DNA from 3 places in the Brevibacillus nitrificans genome. Region 2 is predicted to be linked to each of the others. Evidence: riboswitches for the same ligand, from Rfam matches in the RefSeq annotation. Region 2 holds a riboswitch; each other region holds the start of a gene.
What was found. A riboswitch is a leader RNA that binds a small molecule or an ion and turns the genes downstream of it on or off. The one in region 2 is predicted to bind thiamine pyrophosphate.
Positions count from the first base shown of each region.

Region 1: another riboswitch for thiamine pyrophosphate. It lies ahead of thiS (sulfur carrier protein ThiS); the one in region 2 lies ahead of thiO (glycine oxidase ThiO).
Region 3: another riboswitch for thiamine pyrophosphate. It lies ahead of thiC (phosphomethylpyrimidine synthase ThiC); the one in region 2 lies ahead of thiO (glycine oxidase ThiO).

Region 1 is NZ_RHHU01000003.1:505,652-509,932, forward strand. Features, by position in the region: gene EDM59_RS04380 (50S ribosomal protein L7ae) at 1-47, shown strand, start outside; gene EDM59_RS04385 (DUF2203 domain-containing protein) at 69-455, opposite strand; gene EDM59_RS04390 (alanyl-tRNA editing protein) at 562-1,770, shown strand; gene kapB (kinase-associated lipoprotein KapB) at 1,810-2,187, shown strand; TPP riboswitch at 2,235-2,345, shown strand; gene thiS (sulfur carrier protein ThiS) at 2,594-2,797, shown strand; gene EDM59_RS04405 (thiazole synthase) at 2,803-3,573, shown strand; gene EDM59_RS04410 (acetylornithine deacetylase) at 3,566-4,281, shown strand, end outside.
Region 2 is NZ_RHHU01000011.1:149,820-154,100, forward strand. Features, by position in the region: gene EDM59_RS18720 (LSm family protein) at 1-358, opposite strand, end outside; gene thiO (glycine oxidase ThiO) at 474-1,577, opposite strand; TPP riboswitch at 1,676-1,788, opposite strand; gene EDM59_RS31705 (excisionase family DNA-binding protein) at 1,859-2,104, opposite strand; partial or broken gene EDM59_RS18730 (glucose-6-phosphate isomerase) at 2,099-3,448, opposite strand; gene EDM59_RS18735 (efflux RND transporter periplasmic adaptor subunit) at 3,645-4,281, shown strand, end outside.
Region 3 is NZ_RHHU01000003.1:151,103-155,383, forward strand. Features, by position in the region: gene EDM59_RS02625 (glycosyl hydrolase family 18 protein) at 1-430, shown strand, start outside; gene EDM59_RS30910 (hypothetical protein) at 504-674, opposite strand; gene thiC (phosphomethylpyrimidine synthase ThiC) at 699-2,459, opposite strand; TPP riboswitch at 2,611-2,722, opposite strand; gene EDM59_RS02635 (cation diffusion facilitator family transporter) at 2,977-3,864, shown strand; gene ku (non-homologous end joining protein Ku) at 3,913-4,281, opposite strand, start outside.

The DNA of each region.
Region 1 (4,281 bases), on a different contig from region 2:
AAGAGCGGGCTAGACGTGAAGAACAAATGGAGCTGCTGCTGGGCTAGAAGGTGGCGCAAGAAGCTGATTTACTCAAGCTTCTTGCGACCCTGAAAGCCTTCATGCAATCCGTGGTAGTGAGTGATCTCACTTTCTCCCTCGCGCCAGCACAGGAGGACTTCTTCGCCATTGATCATCGCCGGGAAATCAAACAAGCCGATATCGACATCTTTCACTTGAACGCCTTTTTCTAGAAGACGTGTGATACGCATCTTGGCTTCCATTTCCATAAATTCCAGGCGGCATTCAACGGCAAAGAGCTCGCTCTCATCCACGGGCAAAAGCTTTTTCACTTCTTCGCGCTGTTGATAGAGCTTATAGAAAGTGCGTTTGGCTTCCTGCATAAAGGAAAGCTCTGCGCGTACATAGGGCAGCAGTTCATTGGCTTCCTCGGGAGTAAAATACTTTTTGGACAAAAGAAACACCTCCTACTTATCTATTATACTAGCAACCCCGTACGGGAGAAAATGGCGGAAGCAGCGCAAATGTGTTTTTGCTTCTTGCGGTAAGGAGTCAGGGAAAATGAAGGACAGACTGTATTACCAGGATGCCTATGTGAAAACATTTACGGCTGAAGTAACGAAGCGAGGCGTGGAAGAAAACGGCACGCCCTATGTGGTATTGAGTCAGACTGCTTTTTATCCGACTGGTGGTGGACAGCCATCCGATCATGGTCATCTTGGTGAAACGCGTGTCATCGATGTAGAGGAAGTAGACGGAGAAGTCCGTCATCGCTTAGCATCCCCCATCCCGGAAGAAATGGTGCAGCTCGAAGGCAGCATCGACTGGGAACGTCGATTTGACCATATGCAGCAGCATGCCGGTCAGCACATTTTGTCGGCATCTTTCCTGGAGGTAGTGGGAGCGGAGACCGTTGCTTTTCATTTGGGAAAAGAACGAGTCACGATCGATGTAAGACTCGATGAGCTGACCCCAGAGGTATGGGAAGCAGTCGAGCAGCGTGCCAACCAGATTGTTCTGGAAAATCGGCCGATTTCCGCCCGTTTTGTAGACGACGAAGAGCTGGCGACATTGCCGCTGAAAAAGCAGCCGACCGTTACTGAAAACATCCGTGTCGTGATCATTCCCGATTTTGATTACAATCCATGTGGGGGGACACACCCTGCACATACCGGTGAAGTGGGCATGATCAAAATTTTGGGATGGGAGCGTCATCGGGGCAATATTCGGCTGGAATTTATTTGCGGCTGGCGAGCCTTGCGAGATTATACGAGAAAACAGGCCATGGTGCGGGAGGTCTCGAAGCTGCTCATGACCAGTGATGCTGAGCTTATAGCGCAAGCAGAAAGACTGGTCGCCGAGCGTGACACAATGAAGCAAAGCTTGCTGGAAAAAGAGCGTCAACTGCTTGAAGTGGAGGTGCGTCAGTATCTCGCTCAAGCGGATCAGCTGGGAGGCGTACGGCTTTTGGAGATAGCCTTTAGCGACCGCTCGATCCAGCAGCTGCAGCAATTTGCTCATCAAGCTGTAGCACAAGCTCCGGACGTTGTGTGCCTGCTGGCAGCGACAGGTGAAAAGCTGCAGCTTGTCTTTGCCCGTGGCGCAGAGGTTGACGTGGCAGTCAATCAGCTGATCAAGGATACCCTGCCTTTGATCGACGGAAAAGGCGGAGGGAATGCGGCTATGGCACAAGGCGGCGGTCAGCCAAACCGACCGGTGCACGAAGTCCTTGACCATGCAAAGCAGCTGTTGAAGGCAGCTTTGTCCTAAAAGATCACGAAAGAAATAACAGAGGAGGATGATCGCGCCATGATGTGGAATCCGGGTGATATCGTACGCGTCACGCAAAAGACTGGGGAATACATTACGGAAGTTCTCGAGAACCATGATTCCAAGCTGCTCGTAAAGGTACTGGCTGTCACCAAGTTCCCGACCCAGGGTGACTTGCATACATCGTTTGAGGTCGACGTACCTTTGTTTCATCAACGCCCAGCGCTGTCGTACCAGGAAAAGTTCATGTGCCCAAGCAATGCCGTGATGCGGTATAACGGAGCGATTCCTGACTACAAGGAATCGGTGCGGATTGCGATGGAACGAGAGATGGAGAAATTGAAGAAAATGTCCCTGTGGGCGCAGCGCTGTCTGGTGGAGCTGGAAGCGATGCACAAGGAAACCTTTACAAAATAGAAATAGAGTGATACTGTAAGAATCGAAAGCACGACAAATGAATAAGAACACTACCAAGCGGGGGCCGAGCATAGTTGGCTGAGATTGTAACGAACGTGTTACTGACCGTTGAACCTGAACTGGGTCATGCCAGCGGAGGAAGAGGTATAACGAATCGTTATGAACCAAAACCATCCACGGCGGATGGTTTTTTTTGTAAACTATCTGCGTGATGATTAGGGAAACGGCTTCTTCTGTTTTGACTGGATGATTTCCAGCGACGGGAGGAGCCGTTTTTTAACGTAAAGGAATTTATAAGCGTTTCCGTTTATGAATTCCGGAGCGCATGAAAACTTTCCGCTAAAACGCGGTCGCTCCTCCTTGAACACGCCTCGATTGAGGATTTCTTACGGATAGGAGGAATACGATGGTCGTAGTTCTGAATGGGAAAAAGGTGGAGCTGGCTGATGATGTCCAGAATGTACGCGCACTGCTCGCGTCCTATCAGCTGCAGGAGAAGATCGTAGTCGTGGAGCAAAACGGGGAAATCATCGACCGCTCCCGCTATGAGGAAGCACCGATTATGGATGGAGATCGTATTGAAATCGTTCACTTTGTTGGAGGAGGATGATCCTGATGGATACATGGAAAATTGGACCGTACGAGTTTCGCTCCCGCTTGCTCTTGGGAACGGGTAAGTTTGCTGATTTGGAAACACAAGGCAAGGCAGTCGAGGTATCAGAGGCAGAGATTCTCACTTTTGCCATTCGTCGACTGAATTTGGAAAATCCACACGAGCCTAACTTTTTGGAACAGCTCGACCTGAAAAAATTCACGCTGCTGCCGAATACAGCAGGGGCATACACGGCGGAAGAGGCTGTGCGTATCGCTCGCCTGGCGAAAGCATCTGGCTTGTGCGACATGATCAAGGTCGAAGTTATCGGCGATCCCAAAACATTGCTGCCAGATCCAATCGGCACACTGGAGGCATCCAAAATTTTGGTGGAGGAAGGCTTCATCGTCTTGACTTACACCAACGATGACCCGATTCTTGCGCGCCGTTTGCAGGAAGCAGGCGTTCACGCAGTGATGCCGGGAGCTTCTCCGATCGGTTCCGGTCAAGGGATCGTGCATGAAAACAACCTGCGCTTCATTATCGAGGATGCAAAAGTACCAATCATCGTCGACGCGGGCATCGGTGCGCCAGCGGATTGCGCAAAAGCCATGGAGCTTGGCGCGGATGGCGTGCTTTTAAATACCGCAGTAGCGCTGGCAGACAATCCGGTGCTGATGGCAGAAGCGATGAAGCTGGGCGTGGAAGCGGGTCGAAAAGGCTTTTTGGCAGGACGCATCGCGAAAAAACGCTACGCTTCGGCAAGCAGCCCAACAGAAGGGATGATTGAGTAGCGTGAGCGGGGTACGTGCAGCAGTCGAGGCAATCGCCAGTCGACAAGAGGAGTTGTTTGACCTGCTGGGCCACCTGGTTTCGTACCCGACAGTCAGCCCGCCTGCACGAAATAGTGAGCAGGCGCAGAGCTTGATTGTGAAAGAATTGCAGGGGCTGGGCTTTGCAATCGATCGCTGGCCAGTGTTTCCTGGCGATGACAATGTGGTGGGCACGCTCAAAGGTTCTGCGTCCGCGACTGCGAACAGCTTGATCATAAACGGGCATATCGACGTAGCAGAGGTCGGAGATGATGCGGGCTGGACGTATCCGCCGTTTGCTTTGACGAAAGGAAAGGACGGCCGTTGGTATGGACGCGGAGTAGCTGATATGAAAGGTGGTATAGCCGCCAGCCTATTTGCGATCAAAATGCTTCGCGAACACGGCGTAGAGCTGAGGGGCGATCTGCTGTTCCAGTCGGTCATCGGGGAAGAAGCCGGTGAAGCGGGCACGCTGGCTGCCATCGAGAGAGGCTATCAGGCTGACTACGCGGTGGTCGTGGATACAAGCGACCTGCATATGCAAGGGCAGGGCGGTGTCATCACGGGCTGGATTACGATCGAAAGCCCGACGACCTTGCACGACGGGATGCGGGCAAAAACGATCCATGCTGGCGGGAGAGTGAAAGGTGCCTCTGCAATCGAAAAGATGATGAAGGTCATTGCATCGCT
Region 2 (4,281 bases):
ACCCGCCATGGAATGGACTTACATCACCGTACGGGTTGAAGCCGCCGCCGTATCCACCATAGGAGGTCCACTCTGGATAACCACCGCCAAAGTCGCCTCCCCATGGCTGCCTGCTGGCTACCTCTTCTACCTCCAGCTCATCTATCTCTGCTTCCGGATCCTCCACTTCGACATACACGTTTTGATCATCGAAATCCACGATCACGCCTTCGAATACTTGGCCGTCGATCGCTTCAATGCGCACCTTTTTCTCCAAATGCTCCTTGATTACGTTGTGCACATTATGGCGTATATCCTTAATCATGCTGACTGTCTGAAAGTCAACCTGATAAAGGTTTTTGTCATCCTCAGACTGCATGGAAACTCCTCCCCTTCTGGTGTTTCTTTATTACCATATACAAGAGCCCATGGGGAGGTGTACCGTTTTCCATACAAGACTAGCCCAATTTATCGAAAGGCAGCTCTAAAGTGGATCACGAAAGGAACCGACTGGGCAGGAAGGGCTCGAGCCCCTCTGACTGTCCGCTCTCCAGGTAATCGGCCATGCGTATCGCGGTGACTGGCGACAGCAGTATGCCGTTTCGAAAGTGTCCACCTGCAAGCGAGAGCCCCTCCCAGCCAGGCACAGGTCCGAGCAAAGGCTTGCCGTCTGCTGTCGCTGGACGAAGCCCTCCCCATGCCTCCAGAAACGCTGCCGCGTGCAGGGCAGGCACGTACGGCATGACGCCGTTCAGGACACTTGCCAGTCCAGCCAGCGTAACTTCCCGCTGAAAACCGCTTTCGTCCTCTGTGGCTCCGATGACGATCTTTCCGTCCTTCTTCGGTGTAATGTATCCCGATGTCCCGAAAATCACAGTACGCAAAGGAATGCCTACAGAGGACACGGCTGCGATCTGACCGCGTACCGGCCTCACCGGAATAGCCAAATCGAGCATTTCCAGCATGATCCCTGCCCACGCACCGGAAGCAACGATGGTATGATCTGCACGGATAGGTCCCGAGGTCGTCTCTACACCGATCACACGACCCGCTTTTACAGCGATCCCTTTGACCACACAACCAGACAAAAGCGCAACCCCCTGGATTTTGCAGGCAGTCACGAGGGATCGCAGCAACAGCCGATTGTTGATATGACCTTCTCCTGGCGAGTAAATGCCCGCCTGCACGCGATCTGTCAAAAGCGGCTCCACTACTAGAAGCTCTTTGGCGCCCATCCAGTGAACATCATACCCGGCTTCCTTTTGCCACAGATATTTGGCACGAAGCTGTTCACTCTCTGCATCGTCCATGGCAACGGTAACGAGGCCTTCCAGACTCAGCTGGACATCGCCAGCCGTATGCTCCTCCAGCTCCTGCGCCCACTGTGGATACAAGCGCAACGACTCCATCCCAAGCTCCACCATCGGGCCAGGCACAGAAAATTCTTTCAAGGGCGCCAGCATGCCCGCTGCTGCCGAGGATGCTTGCCCGCCCCATTCTCCCTGCTCTACCAGCGTGACGGCCATCCCCCGCCGAGACAGCTCATACGCCAGACTAAGCCCTATAATTCCTCCGCCGACTACCAGACAATCACTCATCTTTTTCTCTCCCTCTCTCCTGTCCATAGGCAAAAAGCCCACCGATTCCCTCACAGGAAAAGGTGGGCTCATACGCATACGACAAAAAGCCAAGCGCTGTTCGCTCGCAACCACTTCCCTGCGCCGGCATGATCCGGATCAGGTGCAATGGGTCGATGGTCGTCGCTGCCATCCTCTCAGCCCCGCATGAAGGACTCCCCAAGTTGCTTTCACGTTATGTCATTTTCTTTGACCAGTATAGACCTCTTTTTGCCGATCTGACAAGTAGGAAAACAGAATGATTAGTCCTCGTCCTTCACATCGTAGCTATCCGGGATCGGCTCGTGGAGAGCAGCTTCCTCCCACTCGCGCAATCTGCGCATTTCCTCCAAGTGGTGCTTGAACTGATCCTTGTTAATCAGATATTCATTGCCATCGTGGACGGCCCGAATCCGCCCTTCCTTGATCTTTTCCAAAATGAACGTCACCGGAAGCTCCAAATATTCAGCTGTTTCGGCAACGGTCAAGTACGTCTTGTTCTCTTTCAATCTAGCCTCCAGTTCCGCTTTCTGCCGTTCGTAGCCAGGCTTGCCCAGCAAGGCAAACATATTGGCTTTGTAAGCCTCCACCCCTGGCTGATCAAACGGATTGACGCCCAGCAAATAGCCGCTGATCCCGCACGCTTTTTCAAAAAAGTAGATCAGTCCGCCCAAATGATAGGCGTTTGCTTCTGGTATTTCCACCAAAAGATTCGGTACCCCGCCATCTACATGAGCCAGTACCGTTCCTTCGAAAGCCTTTTTATTGACAAACCCCATCTGCTTGCCCGAGAGGAAGTTCAATCCATCCACATCAGTGGGATCCTCCTGAACGGTCACATCGACAACGGGAGTTTTTACGGAAATGACGGTCTCAAACAACGTCCGCATGCCATCCTGTATGTACTGACCCATCGAGTGCAAATCGGTTGAAAACTCCGCCGAGGCAGGAAAGATCCCTTTCCCATCCTTGCCCTCTGATTCGCCAAAGAGCTGCTTCCACCATTCAGAGAAATAGCGGAATTGCGGCTCGTAGCTGACCAACAGCTCCACGGTCTTGCCCTTGCGATACAGGGCGTTGCGGATCGCGGCATACTGGTAGCACGGGTTTTCTTCCAAATCCTGCTTCAAGTACCGCGCACGGGCATCGGCTGCTCCCTGCATGAGTGCGTCCAGATTGGCTCCGCTCACCGCGATGGGAAGCAATCCGACTGCAGTCAGTACCGAATACCTGCCACCGATGTCATCAGGAATGACAAAGCTTTCGTAGCCTTGCTCATCCGCCAGTTTTTTGAGCGAACCACGCGCCCGATCGGTCGTGATGTAAATGCGCTTCTTCGACCCCTCCGGTCCGTACTTCTTGACCAGCCAGTCGCGAAGCAAGCGAAACGCGATCGCAGGCTCTGTAGTCGTGCCTGATTTGGAAATAACGTTGATCGACACGTCTTTGCCATCCAGGACGTCCAGCAAATGGGAGATGTAGACGGGACTAATATTGTTCCCGACAAAATAGATTTCCGGGGCGCGCCGCTTCGCCTTGGGCAGCAGATTGTAAAAGCTGTGTCCCAAAATGTCCAGTACCGCCTTTGCCCCCAAATAAGAACCACCGATTCCAATCACCAAAAGCACATCTGAATCAGACTGAATACGTGTTGCTGCTCTCTGAATCCGCTTGTATTCACCACGATCATACTGTTCGGGCAGATCCACCCACCCGAGAAAATCTCTGCCTGGTCCTGTCTTTTTGTGCAGCATCTCATGCGCTTGTCCAATCGCTGGAGCGAGCAGCTCCCATTCATGTGGCCTGACAAAAGCAAGAGCATTGGAGTAATCAAATCGGATCGCTTGGTTCATGGCTCCCCTCCCAGGAACGTTCTTCCTCCCTTATCTTATCACGCAAAATCCGCAGAAAGTACTTTCCGTCAAAACATAGCAAAATGTGACCAAAATATGAACGTTTCGTCACGTGTGTTACCTTTTTCTACAGATTCCGTACAAGTCTTCGGGTAACGAAATAACAGAAATGGAAAAAACCAAGGAGAAAATGATCATGAAAAAACGCTGGTGGATCATCGGTTCCGTGGCAGCCGTACTGGTTGTCGGAGTCGTCGGTTTCAACATGATGGGCTCCAAACAGGCAATGGGTCTGCCCGTAAACATCGGAGCTGCGACCAAATCAGCACTGGAAAGCCGGATTTTGACGTCGGGGGTCGTCACCGTAGAAGACAAGCAAAAGCTGTTTGTGAACGTCACAGGTACGTTGCGCGAATTTTCCGTCAAAGAAGGCGACAAGGTGAAAAAGGGCCAGGTCATCGGAAAAATCGATACGACCGATGTAGAGAGCCGCATCTTGGACCTGGAGGCCCAGCTCGAGCTGGCAAAAGCCAATCTGGCAAAGGTTCAGGCTGGCAGTGAACCGGAGGAAGTCGCACAAGAGCGTGAACGATTGTCGCAAGCACAGAGAGAGTACGATACTGCCAAGCGCGAATACGATCGCATCAGCCAGCTGCACACCTCAGGGGCTTCCACTTCCCAAGAGCTGGACAAAGCAAAATCCGCTGTGGATTCTGCCCTCTCGACCTTGAATGTCGCCAAGCAGCAGCTGGCGCTCAAACAAAAGGGGCCGCGCAAGGAAGAAATCGCCTCCCAAGAAGCACAAATCAACAAGCTGCTGGTAGAAAAAAGCC
Region 3 (4,281 bases), on a different contig from region 2:
AGAGGGGCCGGTCTATGTTATGATGGCCTACAATCTGCACGGCTTGCAAAGCGATCCTGGACCAAAGGCAGACCGCTCCTTTATTACGGAGCTTACGACTCGGATGAAGGTGGTTCCGGGCGAAAAAGTGATTGCCTTGTCAGCGGGTGGCTTTGACTGGGCTGAAAATGGAGAGGCTGCTGCTGTCACGGAAAAGCAGGCTGCCGAGCTCGCGAAATCCAGTCTGGAAATGCCGCGAAGAGATAACGCCAGCGGCAGTATCCACTTCCAGTATGTCGACCAGAACAAACAAAAGCATACGGTCTGGTACGCGGATGAAACCACTCTCCAGACATGGGCAGAGATCGTATCCGGTGAAGGCTATCGCAGCATCGCGTTGTGGCGGCTAGGTGAGCTGGGAAGCAAAAGCGTTCGGTTTATGAACGAGTGATGGACAAAGCAAGGTAACGATAAGACCGAAGAGAGCTGCTCTTCGGTCTTTTTGCTGTCTTTTTTATTCCCTATTAATAGTAGAGACTCTCCGTCAAAAGACACTTCACGCAGGTGCGGGACAGTGGTGTCTCCTGAAACTGGTGGGCACAATTTTTTTGCAAAGCAAGGAGCTTACGCTGGTACTCACGGGTGAGCTCCTGCAAACGCTGGATTTCATCGCGGAGCTGGATAGCCTGATCCATAGAAACGTACCTCCTTTTTGGGTGCTAGGTGTACAGCCGATTTCCTTGGGAGCGAAACTGCTCGGCTTTTTCCTTCATCCCGATTTCCAGTGCGTTTTCCTCCTTCAGTTGCTTTTCTTGCGCATAGGCCCGGATGTCCTGCGTAATTTTCATGCTGCAAAATTTGGGACCGCACATTGAGCAAAAATGAGCAGATTTCGCCCCCTCAAAGGGAAGCGTCTCATCATGGTACTCCCTGGCACGCTCAGGGTCGAGAGAGAGGTTGAACTGATCGACCCAGCGAAATTCAAAGCGGGCCTTGGACAAGGCGTCATCTCGCTCTTTGGCTCGCGGATGTCCCTTCGCCAGATCAGCAGCGTGGGCGGCGATTTTGTACGCGATCAGCCCGTTTCGCACGTCCTCCTTGTTTGGCAGCCCCAGATGTTCTTTCGGGGTGACGTAGCACAGCATGGCTGTACCAAACCAACCGATCATGGCAGCGCCGATAGCTGATGTGATGTGGTCATAGCCAGGTGCTATATCTGTCGTCAAAGGCCCTAATGTGTAGAAGGGAGCTTCGTGGCATAGCGTCAGCTGCTTTTCCATGTTCTCCTTGATTTGATGCATAGGGACGTGGCCGGGGCCTTCAATCATCACTTGAACATCGTATTTCCATGCGATTCGAGTCAGCTCTCCTAAGGTTTCCAGCTCTGCAAACTGCGCCTCGTCATTCGCGTCGGCGATGGAGCCTGGGCGCAGCCCGTCTCCTAAGGACACAGCGATATCGTATGCCTGCAAGATCTCGCAAATTTCTTCAAAGTGCGTATAGAGGAAATTCTCTTCATGGTGAGCGAGGCACCAGGCAGCGAGGATGGAGCCCCCTCGAGAAACGATGCCGGTTACACGCTTGGCAGTAAGAGGGATATAGCGCAGCAGCGCCCCGGCGTGGATCGTAAAGTAGTCCACCCCTTGCTCGGCCTGTTCGATCAAGGTATCCCGATAGATCTCCCAGGTAAGATCCTCCGCCTTTCCCTTTACCTTCTCCAGTGCCTGATAGATCGGAACCGTGCCGACTGGCACCGGGCAGTTGCGGATGATCCATTCACGGGTCGTATGAATGTGAGAGCCGGTTGACAGATCCATGATCGTATCAGCACCCCAGCGAACTGCCCAAATCATTTTTTCCACTTCCTCTCCGATGGAAGAAGTGACTGCGGAGGTGCCGATGTTTGCATTCACCTTCACATGAAAGCTGCGGCCGATGATCATGGGTTCACTTTCAGGGTGATTGATGTTGACGGGAAGAATGGCACGACCGTGGGCAATCTCTTCTCGGACAAACTCGGGATCGACTCCTTCACGAAGGGCCACGAACTCCATTTCGGGTGTTACAATCCCTTCCTTCGCGTATCGAAGCTGTGTGACGACACGGCCCGGACGAGCACGCAGGGGCAGCTGTTTCTCCCGGGGGGAGCTGTCGTGATTGTAGCTGTCGTCCAATAGCGGCAGAGGACGTCCCTGATAAGCTTCCGTATCCTGGCGGGATTGAACCCAAGCGGCACGGATCGGCGGGAGTCCTTTTTGGATGTCCGGAATATAATCATCAGCTGTGTAAGGACCACTGGTGTCATAGACAGGGATGGGCGGATTGGGAGTTTCTGTGTGGATCCCTTTTGTGGGATGCTGGGAAATCTCCCTCATGGGAACGAGAATGTCAGGGGTGCTGCCTTGCAAATACATTTTGCGGCTTCCAGGAAAAGCGGATACGGGGGAGATGGAGAAGGGGGATTTGCTGGTTCTGGACATAATAAAACCTCCTTGTCATGGTTGCAAACAGCGCGAACCCGGGAGGCGGAAAGAATCCCTGCGCCACGAAAAAGCGCCGCATGAGTGCATGCGACGCCAGACGCGAGAGAAGAAAAGATACGGGTATCCTAAAGATACACGATATCTGATCGTGTCGTTTATGACAATTCCTCCGCTGGCATTACCCAGTTCAGGTTCAACGGTCGATGGCACAATAGCCATCCTCTCAGCCTGGTAACTCCCAAGCTCCCGTGCTGTTATTCATTTTGGTTTTTGGTTGCAAGGACAGCATACCTGTTTTTGGATGCTTGCGCAAGTGTGAACAGGGAAAAAAAGATTGCGGCTGCGCAACACATTTTCCCCCTCCCTATAGTCGTGACTCGGACTAAAACTGTTTCTGTAGACCCACACGAAGTGCGTCTGATACGATGAAGTTCGGAAAAAGCTAGCAAGTGTACTTGTTCTTCTTATTCCTATCCGATGTAGTCGACAACAGAGATTTTAGAGGTGATGGCGTGTGGATGTGTATTCGAATATTAAACAAGGGGAACGCGGGGCGTGGGTCAGTATTTTTGCCTATATTTTTTGCTCCGTTTTAAAGATAGCGATTGCGGTCATGGCTAGCTCCGAAGCTTTGATGGCTGACGGGTTGAACAACTCAACCGATGTCGTGGCATCCATTGCGGTACTGATTGGCTTGAAAATTGCCCGCAAACCACCTGACCAGGATCATCCCTATGGCCATTTCCGGGCAGAGACGATTTCCGCACTTGTCGCATCATTTATTATGCTATTCGTTGGGATCCAGGTGGTTACGGACGCGGTTCCCACCTTCCTCGACCCGAATCACTCCGCTCCTAGCATGCTGGCGGGCTGGACAGCTCTTTTCACAGCGGTCATTATGTTTGGTGTTTATCGTTACAACCGGTCATTGGCTGAGAGAACGAACAGCCAGGCGCTGATGGCGGCCGCCGCCGATAATCGCTCGGACGCGTTGGTCAGCATTGGGACATTCGTCGGTGTAGCAGGTGCCCAATTTCATCTGAACTGGCTGGATCCTTTGGCGGCGTTTGTTGTTGGGCTGATCATCCTGAAAACGGCTTGGGACATCTTCCGGGACTGTACACACCGGTTGACGGACGGCTTCGATCAGGATCTGCTGGAACAACTGCGCGAGACAATCTCCGGGATTACCGGGGTTGAAGACGTCGGGGACATTAAGGCCCGTTACTTGGGAAGCAGTGTGCTTGTCGATGTCGTGATCCACGTCGATCCGGACTTGAATGTCGTAGAGAGCCATTCCATTACGGAGAAGATCGAGGAGCGTATGAAAAAGGTCCACAAGATCAATACCGTTCACATCCACATTGAGCCGATCGTGCAGCAAAAGCTCGTACAGAGATAGCCAAAAAACCTGTCCGTAGGAGGACAGGTTTTTTTGTGCAGATGGCAGTCATACCGTCGTTTTTTTCCGACGCAACGTCTTCGTAGTCGAACCAGGGGCTGGGCTTTCTCCGGCTGCCTGTTTGATTGGTGTGGCGGCTTCCCTGGTGTTCGTCGCTGTTCGTTTCCGCCCGGTTTTTTGCTGCGCTTTTTCCGGTGTGGGCTCAGCCTCCAGTTTAATGGGGCCTCCTCCATTGCTGGCGGTAACCTCGAGGCTTTCCTTTAGAGCCTGCATCAAGTCGATGACATTCGTGCGAGGAACGGCCGGTGAGGTCGCGATTTCCTGTCCCTCGAGCTTTTTCTCGATCATCGCTTGCAGCTCGGATCGATATTCATCGGTGTACTTGCTCGGATCAAAGGGAACGCTCATGTTGTTAAT